Algoriphagus machipongonensis: one gene and its partner. Each later gene encodes a partner of the first gene's protein in a complex. Links are inferred from orthologs where the notes say so. Each region holds a gene or a part of one and is shown on either strand. Other genes may lie near its edges.

What was found.
Region 2: the proteins of ALPR1_RS07115 (region 1) and tsaD are in contact, whole or in part, in a crystal structure (PDB 6N9A), measured with the Thermotoga maritima proteins. The link is inferred for Algoriphagus machipongonensis from one-to-one orthologs. Residues at the interface, in WP_004082108.1 of Thermotoga maritima: Leu37, Gly38, Lys46, Lys57, Val59, Lys60, Ser61, Thr63, Phe64, Thr65, Leu66, Met67, Val69, Pro71, Tyr82, Arg83, Leu84, Asp86, Asp88, Phe89, Asp93, Ile128, Asp130, Glu131, Arg134; in WP_004082750.1 of Thermotoga maritima: Cys10, Asp11, Arg49, His50, Leu82, Gly84, Gly135, Gly136, Glu154, Thr155, Leu156, Asp157, Asp158, Ser159, Glu162, Asp165, Lys166, Arg169, Leu170, Tyr175, Lys213, Thr214, Leu217, Tyr218, Gln221, Arg222, Asn324.

What each region holds. Positions count from the first base shown.
Region 1 is NZ_CM001023.1:1,635,953-1,652,124, forward strand. Bases 4,451-7,281 are described here. They hold ALPR1_RS07115 (bifunctional tRNA (adenosine(37)-N6)-threonylcarbamoyltransferase complex ATPase subunit type 1 TsaE/phosphotransferase), read left to right. Parts: upstream 4,451-5,565; coding sequence 5,566-5,997; downstream 5,998-7,281. Other genes in these bases: porX (T9SS response regulator signal transducer PorX), read left to right, coding at 4,451-5,560; ALPR1_RS07120 (alanine dehydrogenase), read left to right, coding at 5,987-7,198; ALPR1_RS07125 (response regulator), read right to left, coding at 7,202-7,281. Outside these bases: lpxA (acyl-ACP--UDP-N-acetylglucosamine O-acyltransferase), read right to left, coding at 1-239; ALPR1_RS07095 (bifunctional UDP-3-O-[3-hydroxymyristoyl] N-acetylglucosamine deacetylase/3-hydroxyacyl-ACP dehydratase), read right to left, coding at 236-1,630; lpxD (UDP-3-O-(3-hydroxymyristoyl)glucosamine N-acyltransferase), read right to left, coding at 1,670-2,692; ALPR1_RS07105 (HD domain-containing protein), read right to left, coding at 2,709-3,941; more of porX, read left to right, coding at 4,001-4,450; more of ALPR1_RS07125, read right to left, coding at 7,282-7,675; ALPR1_RS20520 (Rv1355c family protein), read left to right, coding at 7,882-10,149; ALPR1_RS07135 (hypothetical protein), read left to right, coding at 10,151-10,861; ALPR1_RS07140 (sensor histidine kinase), read left to right, coding at 10,851-12,962; ALPR1_RS07145 (hybrid sensor histidine kinase/response regulator), read left to right, coding at 12,955-14,040; ALPR1_RS07150 (inorganic diphosphatase), read left to right, coding at 14,129-14,668; ALPR1_RS07155 (hypothetical protein), read right to left, coding at 14,690-15,148; ALPR1_RS07160 (acyl carrier protein phosphodiesterase), read right to left, coding at 15,135-15,740; ALPR1_RS07165 (AAA domain-containing protein), read left to right, coding at 15,804-16,172. UniProt on the Escherichia coli protein: Required for the formation of a threonylcarbamoyl group on adenosine at position 37 (t(6)A37) in tRNAs that read codons beginning with adenine.
Region 2 is NZ_CM001023.1:3,945,550-3,961,833, reverse strand. The notes cover bases 4,806-7,748. They hold tsaD (tRNA (adenosine(37)-N6)-threonylcarbamoyltransferase complex transferase subunit TsaD), read left to right. Parts: upstream 4,806-5,741; coding sequence 5,742-6,755; downstream 6,756-7,748. Other genes in these bases: ALPR1_RS16640 (SH3 domain-containing protein), read left to right, coding at 7,188-7,748; smpB (SsrA-binding protein), read left to right, coding at 6,758-7,225; ALPR1_RS16655 (translocation/assembly module TamB domain-containing protein), read right to left, coding at 4,806-5,631. Also shown: ALPR1_RS16660 (cryptochrome/photolyase family protein), read right to left, coding at 1-1,077; more of ALPR1_RS16655, read right to left, coding at 1,087-4,805; more of ALPR1_RS16640, read left to right, coding at 7,749-7,985; ALPR1_RS16635 (HNH endonuclease), read left to right, coding at 7,987-8,496; ALPR1_RS16630 (hypothetical protein), read left to right, coding at 8,591-9,031; ALPR1_RS20435 (DUF502 domain-containing protein), read left to right, coding at 9,273-9,941; ALPR1_RS16620 (Nramp family divalent metal transporter), read right to left, coding at 9,959-11,824; ALPR1_RS16615 (VOC family protein), read right to left, coding at 12,021-12,395; ALPR1_RS16610 (ribonuclease HII), read right to left, coding at 12,476-13,078; ALPR1_RS16605 (MGH1-like glycoside hydrolase domain-containing protein), read right to left, coding at 13,050-15,722; ALPR1_RS16600 (BlaI/MecI/CopY family transcriptional regulator), read left to right, coding at 16,018-16,284.

The DNA of each region.
Region 1 (16,172 bases):
ATGATTACTGTGGAGTCTTCACCTTGAAATTTTAAATCCTGAGGGATTCCAGCGATGACTGATCCCGGAAAAATCTTACAGTTTTTTCCGATTTTTGCTCCAGGAAAAATTGTCACATTTGGACCAATCCAAGTATTGTCTCCTATTACAACATTTTCATGGATCATCGTGAAAGGGTCCACTTGTACATTTTTGCCCAATTTTGCTTTTGGGTCTACATGTGCCATTGGGCTGATCATGATTCTTTTCGGGTTATGCTGGCTGTCATAACTGCTTCACAGACTAATGTGTTTCCTACATAAGCCTCTCCTCGCATTTTAGCAATGCCTCGTCTGATTGGAGCCAAAAGTTCGCATTTAAAAATAAGAGTATCTCCCGGAAGAACCATTTTTCTGAATTTACAGCTTTCTATTCCTAAGAAATATGTCCAGTAATTTTCAGGATCATCTACTGTGCTTAACACAAGGATTCCCCCTGTTTGAGCCATGGCTTCTACCTGAATTACCCCTGGCATTACTGGATTGCCGGGAAAGTGTCCCATGAAAAATGGCTCGTTGATTGTTACGTTTTTTACCCCTGCTACCACTGTCTCATCAAGATAGATGATTTTATCCAATAACTGAAAAGGATACCTATGAGGTAGGATATTACTGATCTGGTTGATGTCCATTACTGGAGGCAACTTAGGATCGTAGTGAGGTATATGGTTAGAGCCTGATTTTTCCATAGCTCTTTTTAATTTTTTCGCAAATGCTACATTGGCAGCGTGACCAGGTCTAGCAGCGAGGATTTGAGCTTTTAAAGGCCGCCCTACGAGCGCTAAATCTCCTACTACATCAAGTAATTTATGTCTAGCAGGTTCATTTCTATATCTTAAGTCAACATTGTTTAAGATACCTTCCTTCTTCACCTCTACCTTCTGCTTGTTAAACATTTTTGCAAGGTGTACTAACTCTTTCTCCTCTACCACGCGATCTACCACCACAATGGCATTATTTAAGTCCCCTCCCTTTATTAGGTTGGAATTGTAAAGCATTTCCAACTCATGTAAAAAGCAGAAAGTTCGGCAAGATGCAATCTCTTGCTTAAATTGACTGATATCTGTGATTGAAGCATGCTGACTTCCCAATACCGGCGAATTATAATCCACCATGACAGTTACTCTATAATTGTCAGTGGGTAAGGCCACCATCTCCACTTCGCGGGACGGATCTTTATATTGAATACTTTCTTCAACTTCAAAAAACCTTCTAAGTGCATTTTGCTCTTCAACACCAGCATCTTCCAATACTTCTATGAATTGGATAGAGGATCCATCCATAATTGGAGGCTCTGGTCCATCAAGCTGAATAAGAACGTTGTCAATTTCCAGTCCCACTAATGCTGCTAATACATGCTCAACAGTATATACTCTAGCGCCATTTTGCTCTAGGGTGGTTCCTCTGGAAACATCAACAACAAGGTCGCAATCTGCATCTACTGTAGGGCGACCTTCTAAATCAATTCTTTGAAATTTGATTCCGTGGTTGGGTGGTGCGGGTAAGAATGTCATATTGGAGATTACTCCAGTGTGTAGTCCTACGCCTGCTAGCTCCACCTGTTTCTTGATGGTATGTTGTTTTACCTTCATCTGATATTTTAGACTTTCAGGATGATTAAGGGTGCAAATTTACGGCTTTTTTTCTAGTTCTCTTAAACGGTTTTCCAAGACATCAAGATTTTTAAAAATTGAGTATGATTTTAAGAATCCTTTCATGTCCATTCCTATATAACCAAAAACTGTGTCACCCGCTTTTTTAATAGATTTGATCACGCCGGTTTTTGCACCTATGGTTGTATTATCGGCGATTTTTAAATGCCCAATAATACCGACTTGACCTGCAATAACACAATTTTTTCCGATTTCTGTGGAACCGGAAATGCCTGATTGAGAAGCAATAACTGTATTTTCACCAATGATGACATTATGGGCAATTTGCACCAAATTGTCAATTTTAGCTCCTTTCTTTATTATCGTCGATCCCATGGTGGCACAATCAATCGTTGTATTGGTACCTATGTTTACATTGTCTTCAATAATAACGTTCCCTATTTGAGGGATTGCTTTATAAGTTTGGTCTTCTTGCGGTGCAAACCCAAAGCCATCTGCACCAATTGCAGCGCCAGGATGAATCTCGCAATTATTTCCAATAATGGTGTCGGAGCAAATTTTTGCTCCAGGGTGAATGATAGTATTGTTTCCTATTTTAACTCGGTCCCCAATAAAAACCTGGGAGTGAATTTTTACTCCGTCTCCAATCTTACAGTCTTTTCCAATGTGAGAGAAAACACCTCGAAAACCATTTTCGCCCATTGAACTGCTGGTGTCCATAAAAGAGGGTTCTTGGACTCCCATAATGCTTGCCTTGGTAAACTGACTGTAGGCTTCCAATAGCTGAGTGAAGCCAGTATATGCGTCTTTTACCCTGATCAGGGTAGTTTTGAAAGCTTTACTGGGTTTAAAGCCTTCAGAGACGATAACCGCAGTTGCTTCGGTTTCATATAAATACGATTGGTATTTCTCATTCGATAAGAAGCTGATTCCACCGTCTTTCCCTTCTTGAATCTTATCTAGTCTAAAAACTTTTTGTGTTTCATCTCCTTCTACTTTCCCCTGAAGGATTGCGGCGACTTGACCCAAAGTAAATTCCATATGCTGGCTTGATGAATTAGAAGTTTGAATTTAAGCTTTTGGCTTTACATATATAATGTTTCTCTACAATTTTGCTCATAACCTTGATATTTGGTAAATCAGCAGCTTGAGCAACATCAATAACCTTTCCTTTTTTTGTGAGGATGTTGATTCTTTCTTTAGCCAAATAACCATAATTGCTTACGGTGCCATGAGAAAAGAAATAGGTGATATCCTCTTCGGGAATGTTTAATTTATGAATGGTTTTGGTTTCCATTTCCTTTATTTCTTCTTGACTTGCTTGGTCATTTGTCAATGTGATTTTGAATAAATCCCGCGTCAAAAACATATTGGAAATATTCCGAAGCACATAATCCGGTTGGCGCTTCCAAAGTTTGACAGCTCCCCAAATATCAAGATCATCCATTTCAAGGAATTTTTTCAAAATTTCCGGATTTTGGCGAAAGTCTTCAAGTGTATGATCGTTTTGAAGGAAATAGTCAAATTCATCTGTGATCGTAAATGACTGTCCAGCTTGTCGGAGCATCTTTGCTCTCTGGATGAGATTAATTAGCATTTTTTCTGCACTGACAGTGGTCTTGTGCAAATAAACTTGCCAATACATCAGCCTTCTGGCGCTTAGAAAATTTTCAATGGAATAAATCCCTTTCTCTTCAATAACCACTTGGTCATTCTTTACATCCATCATCTTGATGATTCGGTCGGCGCCAATTGTTCCTTCAGATACTCCAGTGAAGAAGCAATCTCGCTGAAGGTAGTCTAGTCTGTCAATGTCAAGTTGGCTGGAAACAAGTTGATGAAAGAACTTTCTTTCGTAAGTATTCTTAAATATTCTTAAAACTAAATCTAATTTACCATCTAATTCTTTGTTGAAAAGCTCAATAATAAGCAGGGATAATTGCTCATGAGGGATGCTTTTTAAAAGACTGTATTCCAAAGCATGCGAAAAAGGCCCATGTCCTATATCATGTAAAAGAATGGCTATCAGTGCAGATTCATACTCTTGGTTGCTTATTTCTGTTCCTTTATTGCGTAGATTATCCAGCGTTATGCTCATCAGATGCATCGCTCCAATGGCATGGTGAAAGCGAGTGTGTAAAGCACCCGGGTAGACGAAGTCTGTCAAACCCAGCTGTTTTATTCTGCGTAACCTCTGGAAATAAGGATGATCAATGATGGTAAAAATCAACTCGCTTGGGATTGTGATAAATCCGTAAACGGGGTCGTTTAATATCTTTTGGCTTTTCAATGAGGCCGAATTTGATTGACTCAAAAGTAATTATAATTTTAAAAGAAACGGAAACGAAAATGTCTCAAAAGTTCAATATACTATGGGCAGACGATGAAATCGATCTACTCAAACCACATATTCTATTTCTAGAACAGAAAGGTTATGAAATAACTACTGCAAATTCTGGTGTAGATGCTATTGAGGAAGTGGAAGCCCATAATTTTGATGTTATTTTTTTAGATGAAATGATGCCTGGGATGACAGGGCTGGAAACTTTACAACAAATAAAACTGATCAAGCCCCAGATTCCCGTGGTCATGATCACAAAGTCTGAAGAGGAGCATATAATGAATGATGCCATCGGAGGGAAGATTGCAGATTATTTAATCAAACCTCTCAACCCAAATCAGATTTTGCTTTCTGTAAAGAAGTTGTTGCAAAATAAGCAACTGATAGACGAGAAAACAACCCTTAACTATCAGCAAGAGTTTATGAAGATAAGCATGGCCTTTGGGGATGCTCAAGATCATCAAGACTGGACTGATATCTATAAGAAGTTGATTTATTGGGAGATGCAGATTGATGCCACGGAGAATAAAAGCATGATAGAAGTGCTAGAAACTCAAAAAATTGAAGCCAATTCTTCTTTTGCCAGATTTGTAAAAGACAATTATATAGACTGGATGGAGGAAAAAAATAAGGAAAAGCCACTTCTTTCCCATCAAGTATTAAAACAGAAAGTGTTTCCGAAAGTACAGTCAGGAAAACCTTTGTTTTTAATTGTCATCGATAATTTGCGTTTGGATCAATGGGAAGATATTGAGCCGATTTTAGCTCCTTATTTTAATGTTGAAAACAAGGATACCTACTATAGTATTTTGCCTACCACTACCGCATTTGCCAGAAATGCACTTTTTAGTGGGATGATGCCTATGGATATGGCACGGTTTTACCCAAAATTATGGGAGGATGAGGATTCTGATGAAGGGAAAAATAATTTTGAGGAAGATTGGCTAAAGATCAATCTGGATAAGAATAGGATGAATATAAAAGCATCTTATCAAAAAATCCTACAAACGCAGCAAGGGAAAAATGCGGTGGATCAATTTCATCAGCTCATGCAAAATGACTTAAACGTATTGGTGTATAATTTTGTGGATATGATGTCTCATGCGCGAACAGACATGAAAATGATCCGCGAATTGGCGCCGGATGAATCTGCTTACAGGTCTTTAACCAAAAGCTGGTTTGAACACTCTTCTTTATTTGAGTTGTTTAAGAAAATTCATCATGCTGGAGCAGAAGTGATCGTGACTACTGATCATGGGACGAAGCGAGTAAACAAACCTTATCGAATCATAGGTGATAAAAATGTAACCACAAATTTGAGGTACAAACAAGGGAAAAACCTCAATTTTGAAGCAGGAAAAGTCTTTGAAATCAAGAGGCCTGAAGATGCGAAACTTCCAAGACTCAACGTTTCTTCCAGCTATGTTTTTGCTGTAGAGGACTATTTCTTCGCTTATCCGAATAATTACAACTATTATGTCAACTTCTATAAGGATACTTTTCAACATGGAGGTGTATCTTTGGAAGAAATGATCATACCGATTGTTCAGTTGTCACCAAAATCGTAATACGTTTGATTGAGTTGAAATTCGACAAAGCACTCATTTTAGAAGCAGCCAAGAAAATAGTGGAGGAATGTGGGGATGAGAAATTTTGGATATTTCAAGGAGAAATGGGTGCTGGCAAAACCACTTTGATAAAAGCTTTGGGATCCATCTTTAATATCACTGATTCTATTAGTAGCCCCACCTTCGGAATTGTCAATGAATACAGCAATGAAAAGGGGGATGATTTTTACCATTTTGACTTTTATAGGTTAGATGATCCCACGGAAGCATTGGATATTGGAATAGAAGAGTATTTTTATAGCGGAAATTATTGTTGGCTAGAATGGGCAGAAAAAGTTGCTGAATTCCTTCCAGATCAGTATTTTCTCATCAAACTAGAAATTTTGTCAAGGACAGAAAGAAAACTCACCCTTCAACACATCCGAAATGCCAGCTGAATTAAGTGAACTATCGGCAGTAGGTCTGATACCTAAAGAATCCCCTTCAAAAGTCAGGAAAGGGTCAAGAAATCTCACTATTGGGATTCCAAAAGAAATCTCTAGCCAGGAAAAAAGAGTGGTTCTTACGCCCGAGGCAGTTGGGATTTTATCCAATAATGGTCTTCGGGTGGTTTTGGAGGCTGGTGCCGGTACACAAGCAAATTTTTCAGATCAGGACTATTCTGATGCTGGAGCTAAGATCGTTTATTCCAAGAAAGAGGCTTTGGCCTGTGAGATTGTGTTGAAAATTGATGCCCCTTCCCTGGAGGAGCTAGAACACATGAGTCAAAGTGCCTGTTTAATTTCTGCTCTTCAAATAGGTAGGCAAAGTAAGCAGTTTATCGAAATATTAAATTCCAAAAAGATTACCGCTGTAGCGTTTGAATACTTAGAAGATAAGGTAGGAGGAATGCCGGTAGTAAGAGCGATGTCCGAAATTGCAGGAAGTACGGTGATGCAAATTGCAGCAGAATACCTTTCTAGTGCAAATGAGGGCAAAGGGATGATTATGGGAGGAGTGACAGGAGTTCCACCAACTCAAGTGGTAATTATAGGAGCTGGTACTGTAGCAGAATATGCTGCTAGAACCGCCTTAGGCTTAGGCGCCAATATTAAAGTATTTGATAATCATATTTATAAACTGAGAAGGATCAAGCTTTTATTGGGCCAGCAGATCTATACTTCTACGATTGATAATTTCAGTTTGAGTCAGGCTATGGCTGAAGCGGATGTAGTTATTGGTGCGCTTCGTGCTGAGAAAGGCAAAAATAAAATTGTGGTAAGTGAGGAGATGGTTGCCAATATGATGCACGGCAGTGTGATCATTGATGTAGGGATAGATGAGGGAGGTTGCATTGAAACCGCGAAAATGACTTCTCATGATGAACCGGTTTATAAGATTCATGACATTGTACATTACTGCGTTCCCAATATTGCCTCCAGAGTTGCGAGAACAGCTTCTTATTCCCTTAGCAATATCTTTACTCCAATCATCCTTCAAATGTCTGATTTAGGTGGGCCAGAAGAGATGATATTTAATTACAAATGGTTTTTACGAGGAGTTTATACCTACAGAGGAAGTCTGACCAATGCGTATTTGGGTAGGAAATTTGGGTTATCACACAAGGAACTCCAGCTATTACTAGCAGCCCGATATTAAAATTTAGGAAAGTAAATTCTGACGAAGAAGGAATTCTAACTGTTCATTAGCTTTCAGTAAAGCATCTGTAAGCTTTTCGTTTTCTCTTCTTAAAGTATATATCTCAAAAGCGTTTTTTATTACCGTTCTTAAGTAATCTTCTTCCCAAGGTTTAGTTAAGTAATGATATACCTGACCCTTATTGATCGCATCAATAACTGCTTGTATATCAGTATAACCTGTTAATAAAAGTCGTATAGGTTGAGGGTAAATTGGGATAATACTTTCAAGAAATTCTACACCAGTTTCTTCTGGCATCCTCTGATCTGTAATAATCAGATCAACACTTTCTTTCTCCAGAATTTCTCGCCCTTCAACGGCCGAAACGGCCAAAAATATTTTATAATCCCGACGGAAAGTTGCCTTAAATGCATGAAGGTTGTTTTCTTCATCATCTACATACAAAATCTTTATTTTTTCTTCCCTTTCGGTTTCCATAAACTTCTTGATCCTATGATAGGTGTTATTTATATAGCCAAATAATCTTATTTCCTGTTAAAAAACAAAGAATAATAGACTGTATTTTATCTATTTTTGACTTAAATTAAATATTCCTCACGTTTATGTCTTAAATAGTTAAGCTATCTATTTGACATAAAACGGAATAAATTATCTTTACTGAGATATTCACCCAGTTTACACAAATGTCAATTAAAATTTCTACTGATCAAAATGACCAGTACCTCCCTATATTGCTCAACCCTCAATTAAAGGATGACTGGTTAAGAATAAGTCGTCTTTTTGAAGACAATATTACAATAGTTAGTGATCAAATAGAAAGCCAAGTTTCAGATCTTATTAAATCTCAAAATCCAGATAGGACGATTCCTTCTGGGGAGTTAGATATTCTCGTAAAAGAGTTTTTCTCCGATAAAGAAAAAGTTAAATATGGGAACTGGGTGTACTATCCCTGGAAAAATATTCTGGTTCACCTACTCGCAGAAGATGAGTTTGTTAAAATAAGAACTCTTCGAAATAATTTTAAAATAACTCCGTCTGAACAAGAGATTCTTGGAAAGAAGAAAGTGGGAGTTGTGGGTCTATCTGTAGGGCAAAGTGTGGCGTTAGCCATGACTTTGGAGAGGGGGTATGGAGAAATAAGGCTTGCTGATTTTGATACGCTTGAGTTGAGTAATTTGAATCGACTGAAAGCTGGAGTGGTAAGTTTAGGCTTGGAGAAGGTGATTTTGGCAGCGAGAGAAATTGCTGAAATAGACCCTTATCTAAAAGTGAAAGTCTTCCGCGAGGGAATTACCGAGGAGAACGTTGAAGATTTTATTTTGGATGGAGGGAAATTAGATTTGCTTATAGATGAGTGTGACAGCTTAGATATCAAAGTATTACTAAGAAATAGGGCCAAGAAGCATCGCCTGGCAGTCATGATGGAAACATCAGACAAAGGCATGTTGGATATAGAAAGATTTGATTTGGACCCAGAGAGGGAGTTGTTTCATGGGCTGCTTTCAGGAGTTGATGTAAATACATTAAAAAATCTGACCAATACTGAAAAGGTATCCATTGTACTGAAAATCACAGGACTTGAGACTTTAACACCCCGTATGAAAGTTTCATTGCTTGAAATTGGGCAAACCATTACGAGTTGGCCCCAGTTAGCATCAGGAGTCTTTTTAGGAGGTGCTTCTGTGGCACATGCCTCCAGAAAATTCCTTTTAGGTGAAGATGTGAAGTCTGGGAGGTTTTATGTGGATTTTGATCAATTATTCCAACTCAAGGAATCTGAAGAAATTGGTATTCCTTCATCTGATTTTCCTGAACTTTCGGAATTTAGTTTTAAAGTTCCTGAAAATGTACTTCAGTCAGCCTATCAATTGTCAGAAAATGAGCTTCAAGAGTTGGTGAGTATGGCTAATTTGGCTCCTTCAGGAGGAAATATTCAGCCTTGGGTTTGGGTATTTGATAGAAAAGGAATTCTTCACCTCTTTCATGACAAGGTAAGAAGTCATTCCATGTTGGATTATAAAGGTACCGGGTCATTGATTGCTTTTGGTGCCGCTATAGAGAACTTAAGATTATGTGCTGGTCGCTTAGGAATTGAAATAGAAGTGATTCATCAGATTCAAGAATTTGGAGATGATTGTATAGCAAGTATTCGTTTCGTTTCGAAGGATTCAGGGGCATTGGATGTGAAGTTTAAAGAGCTTGTAGAAGGTGTTTCATTGAGATGTACGAATAGAAAAAATCCTAAACGATATAAGATTTCAAAGGAAGAGTTAGATTCCTTACTCGAGGTCTCCGAAGAAGAAGGGGTATCTCTAGAATGGACGGAACAGGAAAATGATCTTGATCAATTGGCTAAAGTTGTAGGGGGAATGGACCGATTGAGGTTCTTTCATGACCAAGGCTTAGTGGATTTTGTGAATGAGGTGAGGTGGACTGAAGAGGAAGCTTTCAAAACAAAAGATGGGATTGATATTGCGACTTTAGAATTATCTGGAACCGAAAAAGCAGCTATGGGCTTGCTAAGGGATCCTCGAACTATTAAATTCTTCAGAAAGTATTTGATGGGGTATGGATTGACGAAAATATCCAAAGACACTATTAACTTGGCAACTGGAATTTTCTTAATCAAAACAAAAAAATATGATCCCGTGTCTATTCTAAAAGCGGGTGCGGTTTTGCAAAGAATTTGGATCAAAGCCAATATGATGGGGTTAAGTGTTCAACCCGTCTCGGCAATGTTATTTATATTTCACAGAATTTTGGGTGAAAAAGACCATGGCTATACTGCTGTGGAAGAAAAAGAAATTAGAGAACTGAAGGAGTCCTTCAATAGGATTTTCAATAAAAATAATGACCAGCAAGAGATATTTATGTTTAGGGTAAATAAAGCTGGAGAGCCAAGTATGCGAGCTTATAGAAGAGATTATTCGGAAACCTTAATCAAAGTCTGAAATGTTTCATTTTAAAGCATTTAGGGCGATAGATGAACCGGAAAGGTGTCAAAAATTTGTTCAGGGGCACTCCGATGTCCTTAAGCAATATGGTGTCACCAAAGTCACCTCATCAAACAATGATTGGGTCAATAACCCATTTGTGTATGTGGTGACTGTGGAGAATGAGGAAACATCAGAAGTAGTCAGCGGTTTGAGGATTCATATAGCTCATCCAGACTTTCCTTTGCCTATGGAGCAAGCAGTTTCTCAGGTTGATCATAATATTTTTCAGTTAGTCAAAGATTATTCAAAAGAAGGTACAGGGGAAGTATCCGGACTTTGGAATTCCAAATCCATTTCTGGTTATGGAATAGGAGCTGTGTTACTGATCAGGGCTGGTATCGCTATTGCCACACAACTAAAACTAGGTTCTTTATTGGCGCTTGTGGCGGAGTATACCTTAAAACCTTCTCTTCAAAAAGGTTTTGAAATTGAAACTGGTGTAGGGAATTCAGGTACTTTCTTTTACCCAAAACTGGATTTAGTAGCTACTTCCATCGTAATGAAGGACCCAGAGAAATTACCACTTGCTGATGCCTCTGAAAGGGAAAGGATTTTTGAACTTAGAGAAAAGGTGCAATACAAAAAAATAGAAGAAGGTCCGAAAGGTAAGTTTGAAGTAGACTATGACCTTTTGATTGAAAATATTAATTGGAGAGATGATGTATAAGATTTTTGTTTTTTGCCTATTGTTTTTGGCAACAACATTTCAAGGCTTTGCACAATTTGAGAATGTTGAAAAAGTAGAATGCTTCTCCTATAAAATGACCGACCCTGATGTAGGGGTTGAAGAATTAATTCAAGAAGAATCGTTTACATATAACAACTGTAATAATTTCAATTTTGGAATTAATGAAAGTGTGCTGTGGGTAAAGTTAGAGCTAAATGGACTTAGCGACATAGAAAACCCAACGTTTACTTTAAATTCCACCTCACTGGATCTAGTCGATTTTTATTCAGTCAAAGGTGGAGAAGTGATTAGAGAACAAAAGAATGGTCGCCTTTTAGGGATAGAAGCTCGTGATGTTGATTCTCAGAAAATCATATTTGAAATTAATAATGAGGAAATTACAGCTGACTATTTTTTGGTTAGAATTCAAAATGTAGATAAAAAAATATTCACTGGTTTTGTATCCTCTAAAGAAGATTTATTAAACATTCTGAATTTTGAGGAGATCCTTTTTGGGATTTTGACAGGGATATTTATAGGCTTGTTTTTTTATAATTTGTTTTTATACTTTTCCGTAAAAGACAAAATCTATTTTATATATGTTTTGCACACCTTATTGGTTTGGTTTGCACAAGCCTCCATTCTAGGATTTACCCAGTTCCTACTTTGGCCCGATTGGGATTGGATGAATCAACGGTCTATAGTGATTTTTTCTTCTTTGGTAAGTATTGTTGGGATTTGGTTCTTAAGAATATTTTTACTCTCCAAGAGTATCGTCCCCAAACTGGATAAAGGATTTAATGTGATCTTTTTGGTTTATGGGTTTATACTATTAAATGCCATCGTCTTTTCTATTACGATAAGCTACCAGGTGCTTTTAGTCACTCAGTCTATTGTAGTAATATTTGTATTGGCTGTTGCAGTGATGATTTTGAGAAAGGGGTACAGACCAGCAAGATATTATTTGTTGGCTTGGTCCATTTTTATGGTAGGTATTTTCCTTTTTGTTTTTAGTGAAATGGGTATAATTCCATCCAATAATTTCACAGCTTACATTATGCCTTTAGGTTCAGCTTTGGAGGTGGTGCTTCTTTCATTTGCATTGGCAGATAGGATTAACATCCTTAAAAAGGAAAAAGAGAGAGAGCAGGCGGAAAGATTGGAAGTTTTGAAGGAAAATGAAACCCTAGTTAAAGAACAAAATACGCTTCTTGAAAAGAAGGTGAAGATGAGGACTGATGAGTTGGAAAGTGCACTACGCAACCTGCAAAATACGCAAAGCCAATTGGTTAATCAGGAGAAGATGGCATCTTTAGGGCAATTGACAGCGGGTATTGCACATGAAATAAACAATCCAATCAATTTTGTGAGTTCTAATATTATGCCTCTTAAAAGAGATATTAAGGATATCATGGAGGTGATTGATTTTTACAGAAATACGGGATTAAAGGAATTTACAGAGGAGTCCAAAAAGGAGGCAAAAGATCTGGAAGAAGATCTGGAGTTGGATTATGTATTGGATGAAGTAGATCAATTGCTTAAGGGAATGGAAGATGGAGCCCGTAGAACAGTAGAGATTGTCAAAGGGCTTAGATTATTCTCCAGAGTGGATGAGCAAGATGTCAAAAAGGTAGATTTGCATGATGGCATTAACAGTACTATTATCCTTTTGAATAGCTCCATCCCGGGTAAAATTAGGATTGTCAGAGAGTTTAATGAGCTTCCTATGGTGGAATGCCTGGCGGGTAAGATTAACCAGGTATTTATGAATATTATTAATAATGCCGTTCATGCTCTTTCGGACCATATGGAGGAAATTAAAGATCCGCATATAACTATTCGAACTAAATCTAAAGTGGATTACGTTACGGTAGAAATTGAAGATAATGGGCCGGGTATGCCTGATACTGTAAAAGAACGTATATTTGAACCATTCTTTACGACGAAAGCTGTTGGAAAAGGGACTGGTTTAGGCCTGTCAATTGTTTATTCTATTATTGAAAATCACAAAGGGACCCTAGAAGTGAAAACCACTCAGGGTGAGGGTACAACTTTTATTATTACCCTACCTGTAAACCAAAGTACTCAAAAATATGAGTGATAAAATCCATGTACTCTATATTGATGATGAGGATAATAACCTAAAGTCATTTAGAGCCACACTTAGAAAAGACTTTAAAATTTTTACTGCTATTGATGCAGAAGAAGGCTTGAGGATTGCCCAGGAAGAGGAAATTCATGTGGTAATTGCTGATCAAAGAATGCCCGGTATGACTGGGACAGAGTTCTTTGAAAAGATGGTGGAAATCAATCCTGATCCCATCAGAATACTGTTAACAGGATATTCAGATATTGCTTCGGTTATTGATGCAATCAATAAAGGGGAAGTCTATCGTTTTATAGATAAGCCTTGGAATATTGAACAGATTAAAAACTCTATTAAAAATGCTGCTGATATCTATTTTATGAGAATGGAGTTGAAGGAGAAGAATATCCGACTGAAAAAACTTCACTCTGAAATGAATCAGTTTGTTTACAGTTTGTCGCATGAATTGAGAGGCCCACTGATGAGTATTTCAGGAGTTTCAAAATTGGCGAAGCTTGAAGTGGAAGATGCGAGAATTCTGGAGTATTTTGAAATGATAGATTCCTCTACCAACAAGCTAGATGATTACATCTATAAGATGCTTGATTTTTATCGATCTACTAAAATTGATCATAAAGTGACTGAGATTGATTTTCAGGTGACTATAGATCAGCAGATGGAATCATATCAGGCGAAATTTGATTTAAGCCATTTTAAAATAGATTTACAAATCAACCAACGACATACTTTTTATTCGGATGATGCCAAGATTAGGGTAATCTTAAATAATTTATTCAGCAATGCAGTCCAGTTTCAAAAGCATGGACCAGGACAAAAATGGATATCCTTGAGCATTGACGTGTTGGAAAATGAGGCAATCATCAACGTGGAGGATAATGGTATAGGAATTGATAAAAATTCTCAATCCGAAGTCTTCAACCTATTTACAAGAGCTACTCAAAAGAATGTAGGGGTAGGATTGGGGCTTTATATGGTCAAAGAAGCCGTGGAGCAAATGGGAGGTAAAATAGATTTAAAATCAGCGCTAAATGAAGGAACTTGCATTACAGTGACCTTACCTAGTATGAAATAATAAAGAAAAGGTGTCATTTTACTTCTAAAGCGTATCTTTGCTGCTGATTTGAGGGAAATCTCACTTTTTAGAAACAAACAAAACAAATATGATTAATCCTTGGCACGACGTCAATATTGGGAAAAATGCTCCTGAAACGGTCATGGGCGTGATAGAAATTCCAAAAGGAAGTAAAGGCAAGTACGAATTAGATAAGAAAACAGGGATGCTCTATCTGGATAGAGTTTTGTTTTCAGCGGTTCATTACCCCGCAAATTATGGTTTTATTCCACAAACCTTTTGTGAAGATCACGATCCATTAGATATCTTGATTATTTCTCAGATTGATATTCCTTCCATGTGCCTAGTTGAGGCAAAAGTTATCGGAGTAATGAGAATGGTTGACGGTGGTGAAGCAGATGATAAGATTATTGCGGTAGCTGCAGGCGATCAGTCTGTAAATTATATTGAAGATATTGATGATCTTCCTCCGCACTTAATGAAAGAAGTTCACAGATTCTTTGAGGACTATAAGAAGTTGGAGAACAAAGAAGTGAAAGTGGAAGATTTCCTCGGCAAAGAAGATGCGATGAGGATCATTAAGGAGAGTGTGGAACTCTACGATCAAAATTTCCGAACAAAAAGATAAAAGTAGAGCCTGAGATCAATCTCAGGCTTTTTTGTTTTTCACCTGTTTTTTGGTGGCTTTTTTCTGAAGGTAGCTGATGAATTTACCATAGGACTCATGCTCATGATTGGAGATGGAGATAGACTGCTTATCCGAAAAAGCGATCGTCAGCTGTTTGAATTCCTTTTTGTTTGCTAGGATGGTTTCTTCTTCCCAAGCTAAAATATCTTTCAAAGGATAAGTTTTTTCATAGCCTCTCAAGGGAAGCCTTACTGCTATTTGATTGTTGCCAGCTGCAATAAATCGGTACCCTGCTAATAATTTCACCAAAAGCATTAATAGAACCAATGTGATCAAAGGAGCCGAAATTAAGTAGAACCAAAGCCCAAAACTTCCTTTGTAGGCAAAGTCTCTTAAAATAAAGACCAGCCCAGCAAGCAATGCCAGGACTACCAGCCCAAGGGAAAAGTAAGTAGAAATTTTTGGTTTAATTAATATCATCTTGATGTTGTATCTCTTCTAGTTTTTGCTTTGCAAAAGTCTTTAAATCTTCGAAAAAAGCGAAGAAAATGATTTCAAATTCCTCTTCCTTTTCCAAAAGCGCTAAATGTGCTTGCTCCATTTTTGAATCAAACTTGGTTCTTTTTGATAATCCCGTGAGGGAACTTTGTATTCCCTTAATAGTGGAATAATGTAAAAGCCAATTATCCTTTTTCATCCAATAGAAAAGATTTCCAAACCTATTAGGGAAATAGGCCTCGTATTTTGAAACCTGTTCATAAACTTCCAAGGTAAAATCCTCCAAGGATTGATTGGAATATCGGTTCCAGTTTTTGCCCAAAAAATAATCAAAGAAAATGTCAGTTATGACCGTAGAGTAATGTCCGAATTTTGGTCTTAGGTACGTCTGTCCTGCCCTAACCAAAGGATGGGAATCTGTAAACTTGTCTATCTCGCGGTGCAATAGGATGCCATGCCTTATTTTATCTGGATATTGAGCCATCATTTTTCCTTTGACAAAATCTCCAATGAAATTGCCTAAAAGAACTTCTTCTTGTCTGAAGGAAAGATAGGCATGTGCCAGGTAGTTCATCCGTGCTTTTGTAATAGAAAACCTGAAAGGTTTTGATTAGTTTCGATCCCAAATTACACATTGATGGATAAAATCACCGAGGAATTTAAGAAAGGGCTAAAACTTTTAAAGACGGAATGGCAAGAGGATCTGGCTCAATACCGACAGAAATTTCTAAATACCTCCATTGCAGATAAGAAAAAAGAAGGGATAACCTGGCATCCTGTTCAGCTAAAAAAGAGCAAGATTGGGATGGGGGAGCGCTTAATAGTCGAGGTGGAGAAACATGAGGATAATCAGTCTTCAGCTTTTAATTCTGGAAAGTCAGTTTCATTTTTTACCACACAGGATAGTTATCAAAGCGCAGAACACCGAGTAAATGGGGTGATCAATTTTGTAAGGAAGAATACCATGATAGTTACCTTGCAGGCAGATGAAATTCCTGATTGGATG
Region 2 (16,284 bases), 2.3 Mb from region 1 along the record:
ATTTGCTGCCAAGTCAAAATCCAATAGTTTTTTGGCAAAGTAGGCCTCTCCCCAACGCCAATCAATCAGCAAGTGTTTAGTTAGAAAAGATGCTACGATCATCCTAACACGGTTATGCATATATCCTGTTTGGTTTAATTCACGCATACCTGCATCCACAATAGGATAACCTGTTTTCCCTTCACACCAGGCTTTAAATTCCTCCTCATTATTTCTCCATGGGATTTGATCATAGGCAGGTTTAAAAGCCTTATCTACCACCTGAGGATTATAATCCAGGATCATCATATAGAATTCCCGCCAGATTAATTCATTTAAATAGGTCTCATTCAGTGATGCTGCTTTCAAAGCAAGCTGACGGATTGAAATCGTTCCAAATCTTAAATGAATTCCAAGTCTAGAGGTTCCATTTTCAGCCGGAAAGTTTCGTGTTTTATCATAATACTTGATGATTTCCTCGTTGGGATTGGAGCTGGGTATAGAAATACTCGATCTTTCAAAACCCATTTCTTTTAAAGAGATCAAGGGTTCAGGCTTGGTCTGATATAGGTTTTTCCAGTGAAAATAGGAGAGAGCTTCGATGTTTGTTTCTTCAAATTTGCTAAGCCAAACGCGGCTGAAAGGAGTGAAAACTTTGTAGAATTCTCCTGACCCATTTAGAATTTCTCCTGGCTCGAAAATCACCTGGTCCTTAAATGTTAAAAAGCTGATACCCTTTTCTTCTGCAAGCTTTTCAATGGCACGATCGCGCTTTTTGGCATAGGGCTCGTAATCACGATTCGTGTAAATAGCCTGAATTTCAAACTTTTTGATAAGCTCCTGATAAACTTCCTCAGGAGTGCCATACTTCACTAAAAGGGTGCTTCCTTTTTTTTCTAGCTCCTCTTTTAAATTTTGAATTTGATCATGAATAAAACTGACACGAGCATCAGTTTTGTCTTCCAGATCGTCGAGGATAGTTCGGTCAAAAATAAATAATGGCAATACATCGGTTTCCTGTTGCAGGGCATAATATAAGCCTGTATTATCCTCCAATCGAAGGTCTCTACGGAACCAAAAAACACTTAACTTTTTCATAAAATCACTTTACTTCAAAAGCTCTATTCGAAGGAAATTGTTTAAGGAATCTTGTTTGGCAGGAACAGAATCTGATTTTGGTTGAGATTGCCTAATACGATCTAAGGAGTCAAGACGGTTTTCTATATTGTCTAGATTGATTGGTGTCCATCGTTCCCCATCCTCATAATTGTACCGAAGGAAATCATCTGTATCATTAATCCTAAGCTTTTCATCCTTCTTTCGTGTCAATTTTTGAAAGAGCTCTGAAAAGGAGTTGAACGAAACATTTTGGGATAATGAAACCCCGTAGGTTGCAACATTTTTAGAAAGCGAAAGTGAGGTAAATACGTTGAAGTTATTTCTGTTGAAAATTCTGATTCGATATACCCCATCTTCTGTCAGCAGGTATTCTGCCTGCCAATCCCCAATAATGGAAGCGGCATTTGCATTTCCTTGATTATTGGTAAATCCTCCATCTCTAGAAACTCTCAACCTCCCATCCAAAAAGGTATAGGCTACAGAAAGCTGGAAAGTTTCAAGGGTATTGGCATCCAAAGAGGCTAAATCCACATCGATTTCAAGATTTTTATCCACTTGGCCCAAGAAGGCATTGAGTTGGGATGAAAGAAGCTGTCCCAAACTGGATGAAATATTGGCCACACCAGAGAACTGACCTTCAGGAGAAAACGATCTGGACATGATCACAGAGAAAACCTGCCTGTTTTTTTCCTGTTCGTCATTCGCTATGCGGTTTTGGAAGGCGGAAACAGTGGTTTGAATATCTCCACTTGAAGGGAACTGACTGAAGTCAAATCCAAAATCAATGTTGGGTGAAAGAAGAGCTCCTTCCAAGTCCATAATTACTTTGACAGGGTATCTTCTTCGGGATTGGGTATTGTCAGGATCGGTGGTGGTTGTAGCATTTAGGAGAGGCTGAATAGATACGTTTTCTACGTATTCAGCAGTCAAATCCATCACCCCTTCATAGGGGTCGCCATACCAGGTAATTCTACCGCCGGGCCTAATGTTAAATTGTTTTTTGACAATGTTATAGAGAGAGAAATTGTATTTCCCTTCTGTGATCTCATAGTTTCCAGTCAGTGAGAAATTCCCCTGTGTATCGATGTTCATATTTAAAACACCTCGACCTCTACCAGTAATTCCTTCTTCAGTTCTAGGGTCAATGATGATTTCTGCCAAAGCATCCGGTGTGATATCCAGGATGAAATTCATCCTGATATTTTCAATGTCCAAACGATTGATTTCCTCCGTTACTTCGCGTACCCTTACCGTATCCTGGATGTTGATAATGTGGATGAATTCCTCTTGAGCAACTCGCGAATCATCTGCCAGTGGAATGAAAATCCGTGTATTGGGCTGGCTGGTAGCTCGAGCATTAATATCCAAGTTCGTGGTGCTCCCCAAAATATCTAAAGTTCCACTTACAAATGCGCTTCCATAAAAAGTTTGGTTGTCTTTTGCAGTTGTGTTGAGTACTTGGAAATTGGTGAGATTGGATTTGATGTTCAGGTAAAAATCCTTGAATCCGGAATGGTCTATTCCACCAGTCAAATAGGCTCTGTTTCCATTAACGTCTTTCAAGATCAGGTCTCTAAAACTGATCTGTTTTGGCTTGAATCCTATGTTTCCATCCAAGAGGTAGGAAGTATTGAGGAAGTTTACTCTAAGCTCTCCTCCTCTGACCACGCCTGTTCCCAGAACCTCAGGATTTGCTGTGGTCCCACGAATCTGGAAGTCCCCACTTACAGTACCTCCCATTTGGGATAAGTAATTGGAAAGGAAAGGCTCCAGAATCAATAAGTTGGTTTCGCTGAGGTTTGCATCAATATTGATGTCCTGGTATTCCAAACCAATCTCACCTTCCATGTCGATGGTTTTTTTATCACCTCGTGTATTGGTAAGATTAACTGCGAGTCGATCGCTATTAAGGTCAGCTACGCCACGTAGATTTCCTATGAGAAAACTATTGATTTTTAGGCTGTCAATGCCAATATCACCTTGTAACAATGGTTTTTCAAAAACATCCTCAACTGCCAGAACTCCATTGGCTGTCCCCTCAAATTCCTGAGGAACCAAAGTGTTTAAAAGATCTACGTTGACTTGATTGAGAGAAAGCTGAAGTTGTTCCAATGGGTCATCTGAGATTGAACCATCCAGCGCAATGAACTGGTTTTCATGCTGGATTTTAACATTGGAAAAACTGATATTTCCCGGTATGATGGTAATGAGGTTTTCATTGGCAAATTTCCACTCCCGATCCAAAACAACGAGGGAGGATGGGTCGAAAGAGATCTTGGTGTTTTGCGCAGAAAATTGAGCATTTGCATTGATCCGAGCTGAACTTTGGGTGGAGTCTTGATCTAAAGTGAAGTCCAAGGCAACTTTATTTTGATCCCAGATGGCTTCCAGACCAAGGTTTGAAAACTCTATTTTTTTACCCAATTCCTGGGCTTTTGAATAGATGTAAAAGGATGCTAAAATATCCTCTGAGTTAATGATTTTAGAGGTGTTAAAGTCAATATTGGTAGCATAAGCAGTTTTATTCTTGTAAGAAAGCGTATCAATGCTCGTGAAAAAATTAAATACAGTGTTCTCGGGCGTTTGGTAAAATGCTCCTTCCAAAATCGTGTTTTTGGAAATGGATAAGTCGGGTTCGAAAAGCTGAACAATTGGGTTGACGTCAAACATCCGAATGTTCAAATCCAGATTGTAGGTTTCAGAAAAGATACTTTCCAAATCAGCCACTGGCTGAGGTTCATTCAGGATAATGGCTATGTATTGATCCAGAAGAACATCCAGATCTTTAGAAATCCGCTCCAAATTAAATTGCCCAGAAGCTGCTGCTACGAGATAATCTGAGTTGATAGACATGGTTCTGGTCCCTCCGGCAAAAAGTGATTGGAAGTTGAAGTCTCCTAATTCTAGGAAACGATCTTCAAAACCAACTTCCATATCGGTAAACCTAGCGATCCCCTGAATGTCATCTATTTTTACCCCTTTGGTGTCAATGTTCAGGTGTCCACTGAGGTAGTTGAGCTTATCCGTTAGGTTGATTGTCTGTAAAAACGCAGTGTCAAGATTTACCTGCATTCTAACAGAGTCCACTGATTGATTTAAATTAAGTAGTCCAGTAGCCTGCATTTTAAGATTTGGATCGGCTATTTCCAGATTCCCTTTAAATAGGTTTAACCCATAGGTGGCATCGGTTGAAATTTGGGAGAAATTATAATTGTTTAACCCTATTTTACTAATGTCTGCATCTAATCCGATCAGTATATTTTCTCTGGAATCTCCTTGTAAGGTTACATTTCCATCCAAACTGACCTTTTGAAAGAGCGCTCTGTCTTCTGCCAAGATCCCAAGGTCTAATTCGTTGATCGTTACTCTGGAAACGACGGATGGTTTGCCGTCTACCAAATCAAAGTTGATTCTACCCTTGATATCACCTATGCTGGTTTTGAAATCTCCGGAGGTATTAAATCTTCTTAGGTAACCCGCAAAATCACCATCAAATCGAATCGTATTAAATTTAAAAATCTCCTTTTCAATTTCCGGATTTAAATAAGGGCCTAAATCTCTGGCCAAAACTGTTGAATTCTGCAAAGAGAGATTGATATAGGTGTCATCGATGTTGGGTAGACCATCAAGTTGAAAAGCTCCAAAAAGTGCTGTTTTCTGTCCCAATCGGATCAGGAACTCATCTGACTTCATATCAGAGATGGTTCCAGAGACTTCCCCGCTGAGATAAATTTCATCTTCAATCGGAGGGAGGTTTGGGGCAAATTTTCTAAGATCCTCCAAGTTGATTTTGGACTCATCCATTTTTGCCAAAAGCTCTACATCTGTGACAAAATTTGCCAAAGCTGTATCTGAAAGGAAATCAAAACGAAGGTAATTTTTGATATGTGTTTTTTCAGATCTTAAGCTCAAATCAGCAAACTCCATGAATTCTGGAGAGTACTTAAAATCTGTGATCAATTCCTGAATTTCGAGATTGGAGGAGCCTTCATTCCCTGTAATCATTCTGATGTTGACGCCTATTTCTGCTCCCTGAACATAGAAATCCTCAGCATTACAGAATACGTTTTCAAACTTGAGATGATTGTAATCAAAACCAGTTTCAAATAGCTCGTAATTTAAATTTTCTATGTAGACGGTACCTTCCCGAATTTTAACCTGATCGATTCCAAACTTTGCGGTAGAACTTGAGCTATTTCCGGAACCAAATATTTCTCCCAATTGTATTACCCACAAATTAATGTTCAGAATGCTGTCACCTGCATGATTGATCAGGTGGAGATTTGGGTTGCCCAGACGGACTTCTTCCAATTTGGGATTGATAGAGCCGATTAATGAGGGAAGTTCAAAGTCTACCTCAATTTGCTTGGCACCAATCATTAAGCTGTCTTTGTGGTCCCGAATCGTGACATCCTGTAGTTTTACAGCATCCCACCAAGTTAGAGTGATCTTGCCTATATCAGTCGTGAAGTCACTTCGCTTATTGATATAGGTGGTAACCTGGTCTACAGCCCAATTTTGGACAGCAGTCACCTGAAGACAAAGTGCAATGAAAATGAGTAGAAATAAGAGGGATATAACTATCCATAGGATAATACGAAACGCTTTGTGCAAAAAATCCGTAACTTTCGCGTTCTTTTCCAATGGGTACCAACGATAACTTTATTCTAGCAATTGAATCCTCGTGCGACGAGACTTCTGCCTCTATCATCCAAGATGGCAAAGTACTTAATAATATTGTCGCCACACAATCAGTCCACGAAAAATATGGGGGCGTGGTTCCGGAATTAGCTTCTCGGGCTCATCAGGAAAACCTTATCCCAGTCGTTCAGGAGGCTGTTTCTTCTGCAGGGATCAATTTAGATCAGCTTTCGGCGGTTGCATTTACCAGAGGTCCGGGTCTGATGGGTTCCCTTTTGGTGGGGGTTAGTTTTGCCAAAGCCCTGGCATTTGGAAAAAACATTCCTTTAATAGAGGTGAACCATATGCAAGCGCATATTTTGGCCCATTTTATTGAAGACCCAAAGCCTTCTTTTCCATTCATTTGCCTGACAGTAAGTGGTGGGCACACCCAGTTAGTGCTTGTTAGAGATTTTCTTCAAATGGAGGTGATAGGAGAAACGCAAGATGATGCCGTAGGAGAAGCATTTGATAAAACTGCGAAATTATTGGGCTTACCTTACCCAGGAGGCCCCTTAATCGATAAATATGCAAAAGAAGGGGATCCTAAAGCTTTTAAATTTCCAGTAACAAGAATGCCCGGTTTAAATTATTCTTTTAGTGGTATCAAAACTGCAGTATTGTATTTCCTGAGAGATCAATTGGAAGAAAATCCCAAGTTCATAGAGGAGAATTTGAATGATCTTTGTGCGAGTATACAATATACCCTGATCGAGATGCTGCAGATAAAACTCAAACAAGCTGTGAAGCAATATGGAATTCGAGAAATTGCTATCGCTGGGGGAGTATCTGCAAATTCAGGATTAAGGAATAGTTTACAGGTATTAGCTGAAAAGCATCAATGGAATGTATATATTCCTAAGTTTGAATATTGTACAGACAATGCAGCCATGATTGCCATGGCCGCGTACTACAAGTATTTGGCAAAGGACTTTTCATCCTATGAAGTGACTCCTTTGGCAAAAATGAAATTCTAAAAATGGCGAAGTCAAAAAAGTTTGAAAAAATCATCAATATCAAAAATAAGAAAGCGAGTTTTCAATTTGAATTCATCGATACTTATACCTGTGGGATGGTTTTGAAAGGAACTGAAATCAAGTCTATTCGAGAAAGTAAAATTTCCTTGACAGAAGCCTTTTGTGTTTTTTTGAGAGGCGAATTATATGTGAGACAAATGCACATTGCGCCTTATTCCATGGCTGCTAACTACAATCATGCAGCTATCAGAGATAGAAAGCTTCTGCTGAGCAAGAAAGAACTAGAAAAATTGGAAACTAAGTCGCAGGAAAAAGGTCTGTCTATCATTCCAGTTCGTATATTTATCAATGACCGAGGATTAGCAAAGATGGAAATTGCTCTAGGTCGAGGCAAAAAGCTTCATGATAAACGACACGACCTGAAAGAAAAAGATGCGAAAAGAGAACTCCAGCGAATGGCCCTTGACTGATGTTTATGGGATATGCCGCCAGTCTATTTTACCGCTCTACAAAGAACCTAGTTTCGATTCTGCATTAGTCTCCCAATTACTTTTTGGGGAGTGCTACCAAGTGCGGAAGATCACCTCGACCCAGAATTGGTATAAAATTTTTCATGAAGACACCGAATTGGAAGGCTGGATTACATCCAAATCTCTCAAAAACATCAATTCAGACGAGTATCAAGAATTTCTAAATCAAGATTTCCAAGTTGTCACCAGCCCAGTAGCGGTGATAGAATATCTGGGCACAAATCTTTATTTACTTCCCGGAAGTAGACTGCATTTTTCAGATTTGGAATTGTTCAACTGGCAAGATCATATCGGGTTTACTGGGTCTGTTAGAAGCCATGCCATCAAATCTAGTAGGGAGGAATTGATCGATATAGCGCTAAAATATCTCAATGCTCCTTTCCAGTCTGGAGGTAGAAGCATTTTTGGTTTGGATGAGAAATTGGGCTTTGCATTAATTTATTCAACAGCGGGATATGGGTGGAAAGATCAACGACTTCCAGGAAAAATGATCCCTTCCTCAAACATTATCCCGGGAGATTTGCTTATTTTCAAGGATTTAGAGAGTAAAATTACTCATATGTCAATGTATTTGGGTGCGGAAGAAGTCATGTGGATGGATGAAAAAATGAAAATCTCCGATATTGACGAATGGGAATCAATTCAAAAAACTAATGCTGGAAGCCGCTTTGAGGTGGAAGGCAGGTCAATTTTAAGTTAGCATGGAAAAAAGAGTATTGGTTTTGAATTTGGATCATTCTCCGGTGGCAGTAGTCCCTGTGCAAAAAGCAATCGTCTTATTACTTTTAGAAAAAGCTAGTTGCCTGACTACTTATGAGCTTTTAAAAATCAGGACGGTAAGTCGAAATTTTGAATACCCGGCTGTCATTCGTCTCGTTGACTATAAAAATATACCTTACCGTGGGGTGCTACTTAATCGTTCTAATTTATTCAAAAGAGATAATGGAGAATGCCAATATTGTGGAAGCAAAAAGCATCTCACAGTGGATCATGTAGTTCCCAGGTCCAAAGGAGGTAAAACGAATTGGATGAACCTTGTCACTGCCTGCCATAGGTGCAATGTCAATAAAGGCGATAAGTCTCCTGAACAAGCTGGTTTAACTTTAAGAAATGAGCCATTTAGGCCTACTTTATCCTATTTTTTAGCAGAATATGCAGAAAGACAAGCTGCTGAATGGTTGCCATTCTTGGCTAGCAAAGCAGTAAGCTAGATCCAGAACCGTATTTTATTTCCGGAATTTTATCCTCGAAAATGAATATCGAAGGCAATGTGATTTTTGGCAAAGAAATTGCCTTTCATTGAATATGAAGTTTTCGTTAATCTATTCTCTTTTTTTGACGCTTGCAATGAGCTGGAATCAGGCTCAATATGAAGAGCTGATAGGGAGTTGGCAATTAGTTGATTTTGATGGTATCAAAAAGTTGAAGTCATCTGCACAATATCTTGGTTCAAGTGCTGCTTTCAGAGAAGATATGGAAGCGAAGATAAAATTCAGACTTGAAAACACTGTTTATAAATTTCTCCCAGGGGATACTTTAGCTTATACCGATTTCGTGAAAAGTGAGATAATCCTAAGGAAGGCTAAAGTTGAATTAGGAGAAGATCATATTCTCAAAATTTATGATGCTGACCAAGTGAGAGAAGCCAAAATTGTAGAATTAGATGAAAACAGGTTGGTATTAGAGCCTGTTTCTAGTAGCTCGAATAGTGCGGGGAAGTTGTACTTTGAACGCAAATTTGAATAATAAAGAAAGTAGATCAATCACCTAGATCGGGACCGTCCTTATGGACGGTCTTTTTTATTTAAAGGAAAGAAAGTTCTCGTTTTTGAGGAATTTACTCCCCAAATCAATAAATCCATTTTTTAGTATTGCACTTTTTACGCTGGCTGAGTGTGATTTTGGGTTTGGTATAGTTTTGAAGATTAGTAAAATGACAAGGATCTAAATTCAATTCCTTGATTATTAACATTCTGACCCTAAGACCATGCTTCCTGAAACAAATGAAATAGTATCAACCGAGCCAAATAATAAAAGAGGATTTCTTCAGGATACCATGATCCAAGGGTTTTTGATTTTGCTTCCGTTAACAATTATCCTAATACTTCTATCGGTCGTATTTAATTTCATTTTTAAAATAGTGGCCCCACTTAGCGCATTAATCGACGGGGGTGGAGGAGAGCCGCATTGGTTTATTAATGTGCTATCATTAGGGATATTCTGCGTATTTGTTTTCGGGATAGGAGTACTTGTACGCAATAAAGTAGGGAAAGTCTATTTCAAGGGTTTTGAGAGAAAATACTTGTCAAAAATCCCATTGTATAGTCTGATTCACCAGACAGTGTACCAGTTCATTGGAGTGAAAAAATTACCTTTTTCTGAGGTTGTTTTGATTGATCCCTTTAATACCGGTACAAAAATGACTGGCTTTATTACCGATCAGGTAAATGATGATTATGTGACCGTTTTTGTTCCCACTGCTCCAAATCCCACCAATGGGAATATTTATCATGTCAAAAGGAAAGATGTAACACTTTTGGATGTCTCCACTCAGGATGCCATGCGTACAATCATGGGGATGGGCGCTGGGACCAAAGGTTTATTAGCAAAATCTGACCTTAAGGCTAGTGAGCCGCTAGTACCTAAAGAAGCATAGCAAGACATTTGATTTATCTATTGAACGATCAGAATAGGCGTATCGATTTTATGCCTCAATTTATTGACCGTAGTTCCAAATAGCAGGTCTTTGATGCCCGAGTGGCCATGAGCTCCCATGATCACTAAATCTACTTTTTGATCATTGACGATTTTTGCTATTTCAGTTGCAGCTACTCCAAAGCCTAATTCATGGCTAGCATTGTATCCGAGAGAAATTAACTTATCCTGATATTGAATTAAGCTGTTCACATCTTGTTGCGTCTCATGATCTAAAGTGTTTTTTCCTAGATATCTGGCAGCAGCACTTTCTACCACATGAACGAATAAATAATTGGCAGACTTTCCTCCTAGTTTTATAGCATTTTGGATGATCGCCTGCGTATTATCCGAAAAGTCTACTGCAATAGCAATGTGTTGGTAACTAATAGGTTGCCCTTCTATGAAATCTACTCCTTTGGCATGGGGAACCAAGCGTTTCTTTAATTCTCCTGGTTTAATGAATGGGTGAATAAAGATGTAAACCAATAAGGCAAAACAGGCCAATATCAGTGGGATAACAATGGTGTAAAGGTAAATAGCATTGTCTCCTGCAGTTACTAGCCACCCTTGAAGTTCATTTATAACCAATTGGATGTTCAAGAAAACAATGATTCCAGCACAAACCCATGCGAGGATTTTTACCCATAATTTGATGGTGTGCTCCTTCATTAATTTCCGATCCGAATTGAAATGAATCAACGGGATTACGGCAAAACCTAATTGTAAACTCAGTACCACTTGACTCAATACCAACAACCTTCCAAGAGCTTCTTCTCCAAAATATAGAATGGTAATAATGGCTGGAATAATAGCAATAAGCCTTGTGATCATCCTTCTCACCCAAGGTTGAATCCTTAGTTTTAGGTGACCTTCCATTACAATCTGTCCTGCCAGCGTTCCTGTGATCGTGGAGCTTTGTCCTGCTGCGATCAAAGCTATCGCAAAGAAGGTTGGAGCGATTTTCCCGAATAAGTTTTCCAGAAGTTTGGAGGCATCCTGAATTTCTGCCACATCATAAAACCCATTGACATGGAATGCTGCAGCAGCTAAGATTAAGATGGCGGCATTCACCAAAAAAGCAAGGTTGAGCGCAATAGCAGAATCGATGAAATTAAACTTCAGGGCATTTTTTATGCTTTTAGTAGAGGGATCGATTTTTCTAGTCTGCACAAGGGAGGAGTGGAGGTATAAGTTATGGGGCATAACTGTCGCTCCGATAATACCAATAGCAATATAAAGTGCATTCCCGCTTAGCGACGAGGGTACCATTCCTTTGACCACTTCACCGTAAACGGGCCCTACAATAAACATCTCCACCACAAATGAAAAGCCGATGATGGATACCAAGGAAATGATAAATAGCTCCATGGTACGCATTCCTTTGTTTAATAGGAATAGAAGGAGTAAGGTGTCCAAAGCAGTAATCGCAACACCCCAAATAAGTGGCAAGTCAAACAATAAGTTAAGACCAATCGCCATTCCCACGATCTCTGCCAAATCACAGGCAGCAATTGCAATCTCAGCTAATATATAGAGCGGGATATTTGCCCATTTTGGATAAGCTTGCTTGGATGCTTGGGCCAAGTCTAGCTTACATACCACGCCAAGTCTAGCGCTAAGTGACTGAAGCAACAAAGCCATTAAATTGGACATCAAAAGCACCCAAAGGAGCTTGTACCCAAACTCTGATCCACCGGCAAGATCTGTGGCCCAGTTTCCTGGGTCCATATATCCCACACTTACTAAGTAAGCAGGACCTAAAAACGCTAATATTTTTCTCCAGCCTTTTTTATTATGGGTTGGAACACTACCGTGTACTTCACTGAGCGATTCTGAACTCACAGGGTTGGTGGTTTGGTTTGAAAGTCTAATTCATCCGAAAGCTAAACAAAAATCCGGTGAAGGAAAAAATAAAGTTAGAGTTATCTAACAAAAAAGTTGAAAAAACATCAAATTCATGCATGGAAAGTCTATCAATTCTATCCTGTTGATAGCTAAGTAGCTAAGATGACAATGAAGGAATGGCTATTTAATTGGGTTATTTTAATTCTCGCTTTTGCAAGTTGAAAACGGTTCCAGCGGGATCTTGAATCCAATGCATATTCTCGGGAAGCTCCTCTAATTCATCGCAAGTCTCTACACCACTTAATTCAAGATATTTTGCGGCTTCCTCTACGTCAGGAACGGTAAGCTGTAACCAGGTTTCCGAATGTGTATAATTGTCCACACAATCCAGCCAGAGAACATTATTTCCAAAAATGACTTTGTGAGTTTTCGAGACGGTTGGGTTGGAAATTGGATATTCCTCAACCTCCAGTTTTAAAATATCCCTGTAGAATTCAACTGTTTTCTCATATTTACTTTTTGGGATTTTTATCGCAATATTAATTCCTGCCTCAAATTTTGATTCCATAGTTAGCTAGTTTATCCTATTAAAATAACTTTTTTTTATTCAGTTATTTAAGCTGTCAAATGGAAATGTTTTTTGTGCTTTTATAGGTCTAAGTCTAATTGACGGGGTAAAAGTTGGAAGCTCTTGCGGTGCCAAATGCAAGGGCCATGTTCTCTAATCCCTTCTCGGTGAGCTTTGGTGGGATAGCCCACATTTCGTTCCCAACCATAATGCGGATGTTCTAGGGCTAGCTTTTCCATTAATTCATCTCGGTAAACTTTTGCAAGGATAGATGCTGCCGCAATACTTGCAAATTTACCATCCCCTTTAATGACGCAAGTGAAGGGTAAAGTTAAATGAGATTTGAATCTGTTTCCATCGATGAGAAGGTGCTCGGGGCTAACTTCTAAACCTTCAATAGCCCGTGACATAGCCAAAAAAGAGGCATTCAAAATATTGATCTGATCAATTTCTTCCACACTGGCTTCGGCTACTTTCCAAGAAAGAGACTTTTCTTTTATTTCTTCAATAAGGTCCTGCCTCTGTTTTTTACCGAGCTTTTTGGAGTCATTGATCCATTCATTGGAATAGTCAGAAGGGAGTATTACTGCCGCAGCTACCACAGGTCCTGCCAAACAACCTCTACCCACTTCATCGCAGCCCGCTTCAATTCTATTAGCTTCTAAAAAGGGTTTTAGAGTCATGCTCTTTATCTTCTCTGATTTTGTAATATTTATGAATCATTTCAGCCACTAAACCAGTCCATCCTGTTTGGTGGGAAGCGCCTAGCCCCGCACCTTTGTCCCCATGGAAATATTCATAAAATAGAATGTAATCTTTGAAATGAGGATCTTCCTGAAACTTCTTGTTATCACTGTTAAATGGACGGTATCCATTCTCATCTCTCATAAAGATTTTCATACAACGATAGGAGAGTTCTTTGGCAATGATATCCATAGTCATGTATCTACCCGAACCTGTAGGGTACTCAATGGAAAAATCGCCTCCATAATAAAAGTCAAATTTCTTGAGGGACTCAATAATCAGGAAGTTAATCGGAAACCAAATAGGTCCTCTCCAGTTGGAATTTCCACCAAACATGACGGTATCGGATTCTCCAGGAGTGTATTTTATAGAAAGTTGGTCCCCAGCGATATTCATTGTGTAGGGATTTTCCAGATGATATTTGGAAAGTGACCGTATTCCGTATTCACTTAAGAATTCATTAGAATCCAACATCTTGTGTAAGATGCTTTTCATTCGATGCCCTCTTAATAAAGAAAATAGCCTTCTCTTATCGAATCCTGGTTGAACCCAGCTTGACACTAAAGCAGCGAGTTTGGGTTTTTCCCTTAAGAAAAACTCTAGTCGCTTTTTGAATTCAGGCAATTGATCAAATAAATCCTCCCTGATCGGTTCTACAGCGAAAAGTGGAATTAGGCCGACAATGGAACGGACCTTCATTCGTTTAGATTCCTTCCCTTTCACATGGAATACATCGTAAAAGAAGCTGTCTTCGTCATCCCATAAGGAAATTCCTTCCGCAGAGATATTACTCATGGCACCTGCTATGTATAGGAAGTGTTCAAGGAATTTTGTCGCAGTAAATTGGTAAACTTTGTTTTGTTCGCATAAATCAAGACTAATTCTCAGGAGATTCAATGAAAACATTGCCATCCAAGAAGTAGCATCTGCTTGTTCAAGTTTTCCCTGGTATTGTTGAGCGTGACTTCTGTCAAAAACTGAAATGTTGTCCAGCCCTAAGAAACCACCTTCGAATATGTTTTGTCCGTCACTATCTTTTTGATTAACCCACCAGGTGAAGTTGAGCATCAATTTATGAAGGGCTCTTTCTAGAAATTCAAAATCCCCTTTTCCTCCGTTGGCCTTTTTGTCGATTTGAAAAACTCGCTGTACTGCATAGGCATGCACAGGTGGGTTGACATCCGAAAAATTCCATTCATAAGCTGGAATCTGGCCATTGGGATGCATGTACCATTCATTAAGCAAAAGAAGAAGTTGGTCTTTGGCAAACTCGGGGTCAACTCTAGCGATAGGAATACAATGGAACGCCAAATCCCAGGCAGCATACCATGGGTATTCCCACTTGTCAGGCATAGAAATGATGTCATAATTCTGCAAGTGCTTCCAATTGCTATTTCTACCCTTTTTCCTCGAAACTGGTGGTTTATACCTTCCTGGATCTCCCTCAAGCCATCGCTCTACATCGTAATAATAAAACTGTTTTGACCACATCATTCCCCCATAGGCTTGACGTTGAATCATTTTTAGATCATCATCCGTGATCCTTTCCTGCAGTTCATTATAAAACTCATCGGCTTCTTTTTTTGCCTTTTCTAGAATGGCATCGCAAGCTTCAAGCGGTTGGTCAATAACCTGATGCGCTAAACGTAATTTTATTGTTTTGCTTTCTCCAGCCGGAATATTTAAGTGGTAAATAGCTGATGCTTTCGTTCCATAGTCATCGGGATTGATATGAGTACTGTCATCCTCAACCACATAATCATTGATGGCATCTTTTAGGTATTTCTTCTCATTGCCAATGTCATAGATCTTTTGGCGATTGGTTTCATTGTCGCAGAACTTTAACTCTGGATCATTATCGAATGAGATGGTATAATTTCCGGATTTTGGGTTGAAAGCACGGATGGTATTCTCATTGATTTTGCTCAGTTTAGGCATGAAAGGCTCATGGCCGGTAAACCAGGTCTTTCTAAACCAAACAGTAGGCATGACGCAGAGGTAAGATGCCTCAGGCCCTCTATTGTGAATAGTGGCATAGGCTACGATATCTTCCTCGTCATTTTTGGCATATTCAATGAAAATGTCAAAATATCGATCTTCCTCAAATATCCCAGTATCTATTAATTCATATTCTCGGTCAGTTTTCCCCCTCCGCTGATTTTCATCTAATAGGTCTTTGTAAGGAAATTCATCCTGAGGGTACTTATACAGCATTTTCATATAGCTGTGAGTAGGAGTAGAGTCTAGGTAATAATATAATTCTTTGACGTCTTCCCCGTGGTTCCCCTGATTTCCAGTAACCCCAAAAAGTCTTTCTTTTATAAATGGATCTTTTCCATTCCAGAATCCCCAAGCCAAACATAATTTTTGCTTGTAATCAGAAATTCCTCCAATTCCTTCCTCGCCCCAGCGGTAGGCTTTGCTTCTGGCATCATCATGGGTCACATTTTCCCATGCCGATCCATCAGGACTGTAATCCTCCCGCACGGTTCCCCATTGGCGTTCTGTGAGGTATGGACCCCACTTTTTCCAATGTTTTTTCCAATCTCTATCTTCCTGTAAACGTATTTTTTCAGCTACCATGGTTAAAATCAAATGAGCTAGATTCGAAATTATGATTTTATTAGGATAATGGGATGTTATTGAAGCTAGTGTTTAAAAAAATGACCATTTATTTTTTCTAATTTCAATAATTACGTGGATTTATTCAATTCTATGCTTTCTAAATACTTGAAACTTAGAATAAATGTTTATGCTGATAGAATAGAAATTTGATTTCTGAAATAACAGGTATTCTACATTTGTAGAATATTTTTTTGATCTACGTTTGTAGAATAAGAAAATTGATCTACATTTGTAGAGTAAACGAAATCAAAAGATGAAACTATCTAGAACTGAAGAGGAATTAATGAATCATTTGTGGAAGCTAAAAAAAGCTTTCATGAAAGACTTGTTGGATGAATATCCGGATCCAAAACCTGCGCCAACAACCATTTCAACACTTTTAAAACGGATGCAGGATAAAGAATTCGTAGGCTATACTGCTCAAGGTAAATCTCGAGAATATTTCCCTTTGGTTTCAAAAGAGAACTATTTCTCCAAGCATATCAAAGGGTTGATAAAGAATTTTTTTAATGATTCACCC